Regions from separate parts of the Paenibacillus sp. FSL K6-1566 genome, predicted to be linked through region 2. Evidence: riboswitches for the same ligand, from Rfam matches in the RefSeq annotation. Region 2 holds a riboswitch; the other holds the start of a gene.
What was found. A riboswitch is a leader RNA that binds a small molecule or an ion and turns the genes downstream of it on or off. The one in region 2 is predicted to bind cyclic di-GMP.
Positions count from the first base shown of each region.

Region 1: another riboswitch for cyclic di-GMP. It lies ahead of NST08_RS28490 (hypothetical protein); the one in region 2 lies ahead of NST08_RS16920 (non-ribosomal peptide synthetase).

Region 1 is NZ_JBBOSR010000001.1:6,358,464-6,365,224, reverse strand. Features, by position in the region: gene NST08_RS28510 (LLM class flavin-dependent oxidoreductase) at 1-631, shown strand, start outside; gene NST08_RS28505 (TetR/AcrR family transcriptional regulator) at 741-1,331, shown strand; gene NST08_RS28500 (MFS transporter) at 1,422-2,783, shown strand; gene NST08_RS28495 (FMN-dependent NADH-azoreductase) at 2,838-3,452, shown strand; cyclic di-GMP riboswitch class I at 3,651-3,745, shown strand; cyclic di-GMP riboswitch class I at 4,014-4,108, shown strand; gene NST08_RS28490 (hypothetical protein) at 4,265-4,813, shown strand; gene NST08_RS29990 (helix-turn-helix transcriptional regulator) at 4,779-4,994, shown strand; gene NST08_RS28485 (aspartyl-phosphate phosphatase Spo0E family protein) at 5,470-5,691, shown strand; gene NST08_RS28480 (hypothetical protein) at 5,810-6,055, opposite strand; gene NST08_RS28475 (MarR family winged helix-turn-helix transcriptional regulator) at 6,305-6,733, shown strand; gene NST08_RS28470 (MFS transporter) at 6,726-6,761, shown strand, end outside.
Region 2 is NZ_JBBOSR010000001.1:3,852,819-3,859,579, forward strand. Features, by position in the region: gene NST08_RS16905 (ABC transporter permease) at 1-600, shown strand, start outside; gene NST08_RS16910 (carbohydrate ABC transporter permease) at 666-1,556, shown strand; gene NST08_RS16915 (hypothetical protein) at 1,685-1,870, opposite strand; gene NST08_RS16920 (non-ribosomal peptide synthetase) at 1,884-4,043, opposite strand; cyclic di-GMP riboswitch class I at 4,253-4,347, opposite strand; gene NST08_RS16925 (hypothetical protein) at 5,056-6,761, opposite strand, start outside.

The sequences.
Region 1 (6,761 bases), 2.5 Mb from region 2:
GGAGTCGGAGCGGGTGACCTGGGAGGGCCGGCATCGCCCGGCCATCCATAATCTGGGCGTATATCCGCGTCCTGTGCAGAACCCCCTGCCCGTATGGATCGGCAGCGGCGGCAACTCCGAATCCGTCGTCCGGGCCGGCCTGCTCGGCCTGCCGCTCGTGCTGGCGATCATTGGCGGGAGCCCGCTGCAGTTCGCCCCGCTCGTGAAGCTGTATAAAGAAGCGGCCGCCCATGCAGGGCATGATGTATCGAAGCTTCCGGTCGCCTCGCATTCCCATGGATTTATCGCGGAGGATACGGAGCTTGCCGCGGACAAGTTCTTTCCCTCCACCCAGGCGGCCATGAACGTGCTCGGCCGGGAGCGCGGCTGGGGTTACTATGATCGCGCCCGTTTCGATGCTGCACGCAGCTTCGAGGGAGCCCTCTATGTAGGCGATCCGGAGACGGTCGCTCAGAAGATCATCCATCTTCGCAAGCATGTGGGTATTACCCGGTTTATGCTGCACGTGCCGGTCGGCTCGATGCCGCATGAAGAGGTCATGAGGGCGATCGAGCTGCTCGGTACGGAGGTTGCGCCTCGGGTTCGTTCCGAGATCGACCGGTGGGAAGCGGCCGGCGAGCCGGCGGAGTAAGCAAGCAAATCCAATTAAAATTCCGTTTGACAAATCAGACAATGTAAAATATGATAAGTCCATCGAATGACAGTCAGTACTGACATTCATGTAGGAAGGGGGGACTTTCATGAGTAGAGATCAACATATAAGCAGTGACGACAAGCTGCTGCAGGCCGCAATCGATCTGATATCCCGGAAGGGCTACAACGGCGTCACGACGCAGGAGATTGCCTCGGCAGCCGGGCTCAGCGAGAAGACTCTATTCCGAAAGTTCGGCAGCAAGCGAAATCTCCTGGAGATGGCGTTCGAACGCTATCATTACGGTCAAGAAATGACGAAGCTTTTCGCGGAGAAGCTCACGGGAGAGCTTACCGCGGATCTGATTCTGATCAGCCGGACGTACCATGACTTGATGATCCGGAACCGCAAGCTGATCACGATCAGCATCAAGGAGAGTGATCATCTCCCGGGACTTCGAGAGATGACCAGCAAGCATCCGAAGCAGTTTCTGGACGTGTTGACGAAATATTTTACGATCATGACGGAGAAGGGGAAGCTGGTTGCCGGAGATCCCGAGCTGCGGGCGATCTCGTTTATGATGATGAACTTTGGCGCATTCATGAACGAGCTGGATTCCAAGGAGATATTTCCTTCCGTAACGCTGGATGACTTTATTGAGGAGAGTGTGCGGATTTTTGCTAGGGCGTTAACCCCCTAGTTTTTTTTCAAAGCATACGTCAGTAAGTACTGACAGACATGCTAATCTCGCTGTTTAAAATTTTCTACTCACAAGGAGGGTGAAGCTCTAATGGAGACTCGGAAGCTGATGCGTGTCCTCATGTTCACGCTGTGTCTGTCCGCTATGAGCGGATTGATGTTTAACTTTGTCCTGCCGGACATGCGAGAGGAATTCAGCTTGAGCACCGCTCAGGTTAGCTGGGTAACTTCCTCGTATTCCCTGCTGTACGGGATCGGCACGGTTCTGTACGGGAAGCTGACCGAACGCTACCAGCTCAAAAATTTGCTGTCATTCGGTCTGCTGCTGTTCGCGGCCGGCTCTCTGGTCGGCCTCGTCTCCCAGGCATTCTGGATGGTCCTGGCTGCAAGATGCCTTCAGGCGATCGGCGCGGCGGCGATACCGGCGGCGGCAACGCTTATACCGATTCGCTACTTCCCGCCGGAGCGAAGAGGAGCAGCCATGGCGACAGCCTTTATTGGATTGTCCATCGGCAGCGCGCTTGGGCCGGTGGTGTCCTCGCTAGTGGCCGGCTTTGCTCATTGGCGCTGGCTGTTCAGCATCCCTTTGCTGATTCTCATCACGCTTCCTTTTTACCGGAAATATCTGAAGGACGAAGACCCTCAGGTGCCAGGATCATTCGACCTGCTGGGAGGCGGCCTGCTGGCTGTCGCGATCACTTGTCTGCTGCTGGGAATAACGAACGGAATCTGGTGGCTTCCGCTAGCCGGACTGCTGGTAGCCGCGTTGTTCATTGTCCGGATTCATCGTGCATCCGTCCCGTTCGTGAGCCCGGTTTTGTTCCGGAATCGAGAGTATTCGGTTAGGCTTGTCATCATGTTTCTGTTCAGCGGCGCGGCCTTTGCGCTGCATTTTCTAAGCCCGTTGCTGCTGGCAGAGATTCATGCGCTGCCTCCAGGTTGGATCGGATTTGTCATGGTGCCGGCCGCCGCGGCCTCCGCTCTGCTCGGGAAGACAGGGGGGAAGCTGGCCGATGCCAAAGGGAACACGTATCTGTTTCTAACCGGCATGATTATGTTGGTCGCGTGCTTTGTACTCTTATCCACGTTCTCCGCCATTTCAGCCGTCGCGGTTGCGTTCTTCCTGATTCTAGGCAATGTCGGGCAGACGTTCGGGATGATTGCACTATCCAATTCCGTCTCCCTCAGCTTAGCGAAAGAGCAGGCCGGCATCGGAATGGGGCTGATGCAGATGCTGAATTTTATTTCGGCCGGGATCGCTTCCGGTGTGTACGGAACAATGCTGGATATCCGCTCCGGGGTATCGTGGAACCCCTTGTATGCCTATGCCAAGGGACAAATTTACAGCAATATTTATCTGGTGCTAGCCGGGCTGCTGCTCGCCATGCTGATTTTCTATTCCCTAAGGTTCGGGAAAACGGAGCACGGTCATATAAGAGCGGCGGGAAGCTGATATCGCAGCTTTGAGTCCATTCACTTTGATTACAAAATATAGGAGGAGATTCTAATGACAACCACTTTATTCATTAAAGCCAACAACCGCCAAGGGGCCGTCACAAGCAGATTATACGACGCATTTTTCAATAGCTACCGCGAGGCACATCCGAATGATGCGGTGGTTGAGGTCGACCTGTACCGGGAACGCATTCCCCTTCTGGACGACATTATGATTAGCGGGAATTTCAAGTCAGCCATGAGCATGGAGCTTTCGGAGGAAGAGCAGGCCGTTCGGGACATCGTCAACCGGCACTTGGAGCAATTTCTTGCCGCCGACAAATTGGTGTTTGCCTTCCCGCTCTGGAATCTGACGGTTCCTGCAGTGCTGCATGCCTACCTGGACTACATGCATCATCCGCGTAAAACGTTCAAATATACGGAGCAGGGCTTGGTCGGTCTGTTGGGTGACAAAAAAGCAGCACTGCTGAATGCTAGAGGCGGGATCTATGCGGAGGGCGATCCATCCGAGATGGCGGTCAGCTTCGTAAAAAATCATCTCAACGTGTTCGGGATTACCGACATTACTACGATTATCATTGAGGGGCATAATCAATTCCGGGATCGAAGCGAGGAAATCATTGAGGAAGGCCTTCGGCGGGCAGCCGAAGCGGCAAAGCTTTTTTAAATCATGGAGAAGCTGGTTATTTTGACATATTACACGCTCTGCTAGTTACTTTGTGACAAAAAATTACAAAATTCAGCAGGTAATTGTCGGGAATTTGAGTCATGAAGCCTATATTCAATGAAAAACAATGTAAGTTATAGTTTGATTAGGTCATTCATTCAGAACTATATGTTGTATCTTTCGACAATTGAATCGTTCGTACGATAATCGCAAACCCACTGAAAAGTGGCGACGCAAAGCTATAGGGGCTAATGGGGTTCTGCATAGAACCGCGATGCCAGCCAGTTGCCGAATACGACGGAAGCCTCCGTCACTTCTTGCTAGTTACTACCTATGTCTACAAGCTGACGGAGGCTATTTGTTGTTCACAAATTTTTATAGGGAGGCTCCTGCAGTAACTGCCTGTTCCTTAAAAGTTACGGTCAATTGCCTGAAAGGAGGTGAATGATGCGGAACATGATTTCCCGCAGCGCGGTATAACTACAGCAGTTCAACTCTCAGCGGATAACAAGGAATATTCATGCGGCAGCGTCTTTGACAGCAAACCAATCGAATCGTTTCGTACGATAATAGCAAACCCACTGAAAAGTGGCGACGCAAAGCTATAGGGGCTAATGCGAATCTGCTAAGATACGTGATGCCAGCCAGTTGCCGAATACGACGGAAGCCTCCGTCCTATTTTGCTATGGTAATCTTCATGGATGGAGGTTTTTTATTTTTCGCTAAGAGCTACCGAATCTTCACAGCGGCGATAAATAGGAGATCGATTTCATTATTAATCACTTATTCTTAACAAGGAAGAAGGGAAAATAATGGGCCAAAGAACATTGCTGAAAGTAAACGATCATTTTCCTAATATCCTCAGCATCTCTGAAATTAAAGAAAGGCTGATCGAGCGAAAAGAAATCCTGTATCTGTTGCAAGAGGAAACCAGGAATATGAACGATTTGCTGTCTATACCTTATTTATTTGTGATTGCGGACCCAGAGGGAACCGTTATCGATTATTGCGGGACGGAGCTGTTAAAAGGTTATTTTGAAAGAAATCATTTGAAAATCGGAACATCTTCTGCTATGAACAAGGCGGGAATCAATGCCATTGCGTTATCCATGGAAAATCAATCGGTCTCAGTCGTAATCGGCGCCGAGCACAGCAATAAATTGTTTGCAGAGCTGTCCTGCGTTTGCACGCCAATACGAATAAATCATGTTATTATAGGCTACCTCAGCCTCTGTTTTCATTACTTTCACGAGGTTACATTTGTACTGCCCCTCATTGAACATCTGGCCAAAAATATTGAAGAAAAAGTTACCCCAAAAGGATCCCATGCTACAAAAAGAGCTGACCTACTCACTCTTTGACCAATATGAATTAACAAACCGCGAGAAAGAAATCGCCTACGAATGGCTGGAAAATAAAAACGTGCCTGAAATTGCGGATATTTATGGAATCAGTCAAAGCACGGTCCGTACTTTCATCAAAAAGATATACGCCAAAACGAGAGTCAATCATAAAGGGGCATTCCTAAGAAAATTTACATGAAGATATAGGCAATACATAAGCACTAATTACCCAATTATGGGTATTTTATTTATTAAAGTAAAATTTTATAATTATAGGCAAGCCACTGATGACAGATAGTTAAAATTTAAACCTAATTCATAATTCGTACAATCTATCGCAAACCCGTCGAAAGGGTGGTGACGCGAAGCTGCAGAGGCTGTTGTGGACGCTCATATGCAACCACGATCCCTGCAATTGGCCGAATACGACGGAAACCTCTGATCCGCCATGCGACAACGATTGAATAGGGAACTGTTTATTTTAGATAACCCTGCTGACCTGACGCCGCTGCAGAAACTGAATCGGGTAGCCTTCAACATTTCATGAAGAGGAGCATGCTTTAACGGTTTGTTCGTTTAGGAATGAGCGATCAACTCTCTGTTTGAGAAGGTTTGCCGCAAAAACGTTGGCAGCTGTCATAAATCACTTGCTACGATGGGGGTGGGTGGATGTGATGGTTTCTATAGAGAACGAACTGAAGCATGTATCCGACGAGCTCGAATATCTCAGGAGGGAACTTGAGCGAATGGCCGGCAGTCTTGAATTCGTACATCAAGATGTTGTCGCACTTTCGCAGTCGTTCGATAAGCTGATTGTCCGTTACATGGAATTAAAAAGCCATGAGGAAGAGATCAATAGAAAGTGCGCAAAGTTAAATAAACCAAGCCATGAGTAATAAGTCCTCCATAAAAAATAGAACCCCGGATGTCGATTCTCGACCTTCTGGGGTTATTTGCTTAAAGATATGGTGCTTCCAGCTTTAAGGGAAGCCATTTCAAGTCAGGTGCTTGGATTCAATCATTTTTCTGTACGAGCGAACAGCTGCTCCAATTATCCATTGTAATGTACCCGCGCCTAACAAGCGCGAAAATCGTATTGGTTCGGCAATACCATTCCAAGTTGGGTACAGATGGCGAATCACCGCTTGCCTTCGTCAAGACACCATCATACGTCCAGTATCCGCCTTTCTTCCAGCGGACAAGTCTCCCATGCTTCTTGGCCTGTTCCAGCGCTTCTTGTTGTATTTCCGATAACGTCAATTCATCCTCACCACACAAATCCTGTAATATCTGTCTAGAAGACGGATGGAATATACCAATTAAATCATATAAATCTGAATATATTCTGAATAACCTGTGTTGAAAAACGGTCGATGGGCATTGTTAGGTGAACTGATGCATCGTCGAGTAAAAGGATCAGAATACCAGACATTATGTCTGGACATTTTCGGAACACTACTCTATAATCAAATAGTTACCTTGAGTAACCAATTGGATGGAGGTTTCCCCATGAGCACCCACCGACATTTTTTTCAGCAGTACTTCAGACTGTACCGCCCGTTCGTCAATGAACTGAACCGGCGGCTCGAGGTTTTTGGGCTGTATTATGCCCAGTGGTCGATCATGTATTATCTGGACGCGAACCAATCGATGACCTTGGTGGAATTGTCCAAAGTTTTGTATGTAGAGAAGCCCACGGTGACTAGAACGGTGAACGCATTGATCAAGCTGGGTTATGTGGAGCAGATCCCGGCATCGGACAAGCGGGAGAAGCGAATCCGTTTATCAAGTAAGGGCATCGATGTCGCGTTGCAGATTCGTCAATTATTCGATGACTACGAGATGGAGATTATGGAAGGTGTCTCCGCTGAGGAACAAGCCAGCGTCATCCGTGTCATGGAGACAGTCAGGGATAACATTATAAGAAAAGGTGATTAACTTGCAGCAAGAAAACTCCCAAGATCGT
Region 2 (6,761 bases):
CGTCTGATGATTCTCAGGCGCTGGATTCAGACCATTGTCTATCTGCCTCACTTTTTATCCTGGGTTATTCTGGGGGGCATTGTACTCGATCTGTTCTCCTATAACGGACCCGTTAATCAACTGACAGCTTTGTTCGGATTCCAGCCCAAACTGTTCTTTGCCGATGCCCAGCTGTTTCCGTTCCTCGTAGTCGGCAGTGACGTCTGGAAGGAATTCGGTTTTGGTACCATTATCTATCTTGCTGCGCTTACCGGAATCAACCCGGCACTGTACGAGGCTGCTAACATCGATGGCGCAGGACGCTGGAGAAGTCTCTGGCATATCACGCTGCCCGGGATCCGCACGACAGCCGTATTGCTTACGGTACTTAGCTTGGGTAATGTGCTTAACGCGGGCTTCGACCAAATCTTCAATCTGTATAACCCGCTCGTCTATTCGACAGGTGATATTATTGACACCTGGGTCTATCGTACAGGTTTGCTCAACCTGCAGTATGAACTTGCGACCGCCGTCGGCCTGCTGAAGTCCGTTGTAGGCTTCCTGCTGATATCCGTCTCGTATTATCTGGCTTACCGTTTTGTTAACTATCGCATATTCTAAGGATTCATCCTGATGCAAAGCTATACAAACGCATCCCATTCCAACTAGAGTAGGAGGTGCTGACCGTGGTCAGAGATCGGACGTTCGGCAACCGCGTGACGGATATTATACTGATTGTTGTCCTGATAGGCATAACTTTGTCATGCATCCTGCCGATCTGGTACACGCTCTCCCTTTCGCTTAGCTCCAACTCAGCCGCTGCGGCCGGCAAGGTCTGGCTATGGCCGGTCGATTTCAATCTTAACGCATATGCCCAGATTCTCAATGACAATCAGTTCTTCCGGTCCTTCTGGATCTCGACCCAGCGAGTGCTGCTGGGGGTTACGCTCAACTTTATCATGGTTGTGCTCATGTCTTATCCGCTCTCGCGGACAGCGAAAGAGCTCAAGGGGCGCAATGTGTTCATGTGGATTCTCATTTTCACGATGTTATTCAACGGCGGCCTGATCCCGCTTTATCTGACGGTCAAAGAGCTCAACATGCTGAACAGCATCTGGGCACTTGTCCTGGTCGGCGGTGCGCAGACCCTCGTCTTCAACGTCATCCTCACGATGAACTTCTTTCGCAACCTGCCCAAGGAGCTGGATGAAGCCGCCCTGGTCGACGGCGCGGGACCATGGTACATCCTGTTCAAGATCTACATCCCGCTGGCCGTGCCGGTGCTGGCGACCGTCTCGCTGTTCAGTATCGTGTATCACTGGAATGAATTTTTGTACGGTCTGATCTTCATGTCCCGTGAACAATTCTATCCACTCCAGACGTATATCCAGCAGCTTGTCGTCTCGGTCGATCCATCGACGATGTCTGAGGACCAGTACCGCCGCTTGTCGGAGTTGTCCAACCGGACACTCGATGCCGCCAAGATCTTCATCGCGATGCTGCCCGTCCTCATCGTCTATCCGTTCCTCCAGCGCTTCTTCATTCACGGGATTACACTGGGTTCGGTTAAAGAGTAGCATCACCCACCCAGGACAACAGATTATAGAGATCTATGCCATTCTCTTTACGTTTTATAGTAAAACATACTGAAAATAGGGGCCGTTCCACATGATCTTAGATCTTGAGAAACGGCCCCTTTTTGCGGCTATGATGCGCCGGGTGGACAATTCATTCCCGTATGATCGCTTCGGTTATTGGAAACGGTGTCCTCCCATCCATCAATGGTGCTGTCTGTATATAAAGGATCGACGGATTTGGTCAAATATGCGGTCTCGATTTGCTCGGCATCCTTGTCCAGCCAAATCTTATTAAGCATTTGCTTTCGATTCATTTATCGCTTCGTGTCAGTTAACGAGCATCGGACGAAGAAAATCAGGGTCCGGCAGAGCTTTTTTATCGACTTTCCCGTTAGGGGTGAGCGGCAAGCTTTCCACTTGTACTACAAGAGAGGGCAGGAAATATTCAGGTAAATTTCGGGCTAAATACGCCATCACTTCCGTTTCGGACAACACCTGTTTCGCAACAAAATACGCGCATATTATCGGATTTCCACTTCTGTCGGCTTTGATGGCTACCGCGGCTTTCGAGATTCCATTGTGTTCCAATAGCCGAGTCTCGATTTCTCCCGGTTCCACTCGATACCCTCGGATCTTCACTTGATCGTCGATTCGCCCGATCATTTCGATATTGCCATCCGGCAGCCACATGGCCAAATCCCCCGTTCGATATAACCGTTCCCCAAGGAGCGGATGTTCCACAAACTTGGCTTCTGTCAATTCCAGCCGGTTCACATACCCCCGCGCGATACCGTCTCCTCCGACCCAAAGCTCTCCCACTACTCCGACCGGCTGAAGATTTAACTGTTTATCAAGAATATAAGCGGAGGAATTGCATATTGGTCTGCCAATTGGAATGGCGGTTTCGAAATCACGTTCGATCGGGAAATAAGTGGAGAACGTCGTGTTTTCCGTCGGACCGTACATATTGATCATCCGCAGATCGGGGCACCTCTTCCTTACGGCATTTACGTACTTCGGCGATAACGCTTCTCCGCCGATTAGCAAGGTGTCTACCGTGCGAAAGACGCCCGGATCCAGTTCGGCCAGATTATGGAACTGAGCCGTAGTCAGGAACCAAGCCGTAATAAAGTGGTCGATGATGGTTTCCTTCAATTTGTGAATGTCAAATGAGTCCGTGTCATTCATCAAATACAAGGTAGATCCGTTCAAAAGGGATCCCCAAATTTCAAAGGTCGACGCATCGGATGCAATTTTACCGGTTTGCAAAATTCGATGCTCCTTGGAAAAGTTGAAATAATCGGTATTCTTGACCAGGCTTACGATGTTGCGATGTTCAATCATGACCCCTGTCGGTGTCCCCGTTGATCCGGAAGTATAGATGATATACGCTAAACTTTGCGAGGTTACAGCAGATATCGTATGGGAACAGTTGTCGAGGTTTTGCTGCTCGTTGTCCCAATAAATTACTTTTCCTTTAAATGCAATGTCAGGCTTCCAACTGGAAGGGGCCAGCAAAAATCCCGCCTGACTGTCCTCGAGCATATATTCGATTCTTTCACGCGGAGAATCGGCTTCGATGAGCATATATGCGCCGCCCGCTTTCAATATGGCTGTAAGCCCGACAATCATGCTGACAGACCGGTCCGCGATAATGCCAACGACGCTCTCCGGCCTAACGCCGTAATACTGCAGTGCTTTTGCAAGCTGATTCGCGTGTTCGTTCAATTCCCGATAGGACATCCGATGCTCCTCGGTCATGACCGCCGGGCGATCGGGGTTTAAGCGCACCTGCTCCTCAAACAAGTAATGGACCGTTTGGCCGGAAGGATAGTCCGTCTTAGTTCTGCTGAAAGCCTGAATCTGTCTCTCCTCTACTTCCGACATCATGCGTATGTCGGCAATCGCATTCTCGGGGAAATCAAACACTTCATGCACAATTCGGCTCAAATGGCCGCCCATCTGCTCGATCGTTTCTTTTCTGTACAACCGGGCCGAATATTCAATGTGCATCATGATAGATTCCTTCTTAAAAGCCGTCAAAGCAAGCTCAAACGTCCCCAACTGATCGGATTCATAAGGAGTGGTATTGGCACTTTGCCAAGTAAAGGCCGCTTTGATGAACGGATTGCCGTTCAGATTCTTTCGCATATTCCGATCTTCGAGTGCTTGCATCGTGGTATGCTTGACCTCTAACAGAAACTTACCTAATGGCTTATGTACAGTAGGAGAGTAACGTATAGGAAACATCTGTCTTTCCAACAGATACCCGATTACAGGATCATCCTCGCCGGTATATTTGGCAAGCAGAATCGCATAACAAGCCATAAGTGCCATATCCACAGTTATTCCGAAATTGAACGCCAGTTCATGGAGTTTTCGGGTCGTTGCAAAATCAAGGGAAAAACTAACCCGGTTTCTTTCATCGTTGGTCCATCCCCCTCCTGGCAATTCCTCAATTGTTACTTCACTTGTCGTTTGTTCCATGACCATCAACCTCCCGGATTATCGATTCATTAATGTCTGATTGTTAACGAACTGAAAAATCCTCTTAGCATTCTGTAATGAAATAGCGTCCCCCTTCAACACCAGACTAGTTTTTTTGTTATAGCGAAGCCGCCGTTGTTTTTTGGAACGTCAAAAAAACCCCTTTCATCAATTCAAAATAATGAATAAAACGGAGGTTTCCCGTTGTATTCGGCAACTGGCTGGCATTGCGGTTGCAGTAGGTCCCGCATTAGCCCCTATAGCTTTGCGTCGCCACCTTTCGGTGGGTTTGCTATTGTCGTACAAAAATAGTATTTAATTTGTAAACCATGATTATATTATGTATTCGATTTACATTTACTGTATCTTGTTTCCAATTGAAAATCGATAGGTCTTTTGTTCAATATTGTCTTTCAAGAATGGTTTAGATGATATAAGTAACCATCATAAAACTCTAGGTCGCGATAGTTAATTTTTACTAAATTTTTGCTGTTCGCCGCTCCACTCAACTTCACCTAACTATGTATTAAAGCTATTTTATACAGAAGACAGGATACGTTTTTACTAATAAAAATCGATTAAGAGCAGAGACATACACACGTTTTTTGTCCCTCGGCAGAATTCCACAAATTACGCCATTACCCTAATAGAATCGGTATTAATTGTCCTATATCCTTGTGTATTCTTCTGTTATTACTCGGATATTGGATGAAGGATAATCAAGACAATCGTTCTATTTTTCAACCTCACACCTATATCCATTGACCTAATTACAACAACGAGAATCATTAAATCCAATAACTTTTGTCTCTTGTCATCCGGGACTAAAATACCGTTTTATAACTAATAAGGACAACTCCCATCCGACGCGAAAACTTCCATAATTTCAACTCATTTGGTAATTCCATTCTTCAAGTTCGCTGTCTAATGGATCACTGGGATCACTGGACAATAAAGCAAAGAGCCGTTGTCCAGGACAACGGCCTCATATTGCTATCTGTCATGAACAGTTTTAAAAAGGTCCGGTTATTTTTACCTTGATTTTATTAGATTCAACGGTTACCCCGTTTAATGTAATTCGAATCGACAACTCGGCCTGCCCCGGTTGCTTGGCAATAATCTTTCCTTTTGGATCGATCTCCGCCTTATCCGCTCGGCTGCTCAAATACTCTATGTGAGCACCGGATAACTCCTTAGTCTTTCTTCCTCTCTCAAGGAAGACTTCGTAAGAATAACGGACTTCATCTCCCGGGTGAAGCTGGAGCGATTCGGCATCAAGCTGTACTTTATCTAGTTGTACGACTAAATTAGGGTCGCTGTACTTCATCAGCTCGCTGCCGTATTTGAAATACAAGTTGCCAAAGTCGTCCTGTGCCAGCTTTTCCGCATTGCTTTCCAACAAGATGGAAAGTGCTTTGCTTGCTGCATCGATTTTGAAGAGCTTGCTCGTGTACGTACGGTCGGCAACATATCGCGTGAAAATAGTCCCATACACGTTGCCGTCGGTTCCAACGGTCAAGCGAGGATTGCTGTGCGTATAATCTGCGGCTGGAAACAGGTCGTTGCTGTAAATAACTTCTCGGCGCTCCGGATCATAAATGAACAGAGCCCCTAATGCCATTCCCCAAACGTTACCGTCCGGCCCCCATATCAAAGACGTTACTGCTTTTTTCCCCGGAACAGGCACCTGTTCCAGTTCTACCCGGCCGGATGCTGTATCGTATATGGCAAGCTTTCCCTCTCCGCCGGTCATGGCGCCTGTGCCCATGAAGAGCTTTCCATTTTTGTAAAGCAGCGAATTGATCGAATGGCCAGCAATGATGTCCCGTTTCACATCAAACTTCCCGGTATCCGGGTTGTACACGGTTAGAGCACCGCCTGTTTTGCCTGCAATTGGATAGGAACCGATGTATAGCAGGTTTTCTTCCTCAACCCCGAGCATTGCTACAGGCCGGTCTTGCTCCAAACCCAACTGACCAAGCCGCAGCGGGTTATTCGGTTCCGAAGGATCCGTCCGGTTCCAAGGTTTGGCCGGATCGTATTCAAAGATGGTCGCTCTAGGATAAACGCCAAAATACATTTTTTCGTTCAAAGAGCCGAATCCCTCGACTTGGCCGATTTGAGGATAGTGTTTGGTTTCGTTGCGGGTCGGCGAGTAGATCCCCATGCCCCCGCCGGAGATGAAGCCGGCAGACAAGATCTGCCCGTCTATGCTCTTCCCGATGTTAAACAATTCTACGAATTGTGGCGGGAACGGGAGCTCAGGCGTCTCAATCATACCGGTTTCCAGATTGTAATAAAATGCCCTGCCGCTATTTCCGGCCAACCCGACCAAGGTCCAGCCCGGATATTTAGACTGATCCAGCTGTACATAACCAAAAGCGACGCCTGCTCCTTTGACATCCACACCCAGCGAGCCGTAAGCTCCCGTATTCACGTCGTATGAATAAAGGGACCACTGCTGCGCGCCTCCCGGAAGGGTCTCGTAATAGGTGTAGAATACCGTTTTGCCGTCAGGCGCTAACGGTGAGAATCCTCTGGCGTTGTAGGCCGTATTTTTATTTACGATCCAGCTGGCAGCATCAGGATCATAGACGAACATAACGGGTCCCGGATCCACGCGTACGAATAATTTGCCCCCTGCATACTGAAGGTCATAAACCGAGGTCATGCCATTAAACTCAGGCGGATGAAGCGCGGTGGATGTTCCGCTTGCGA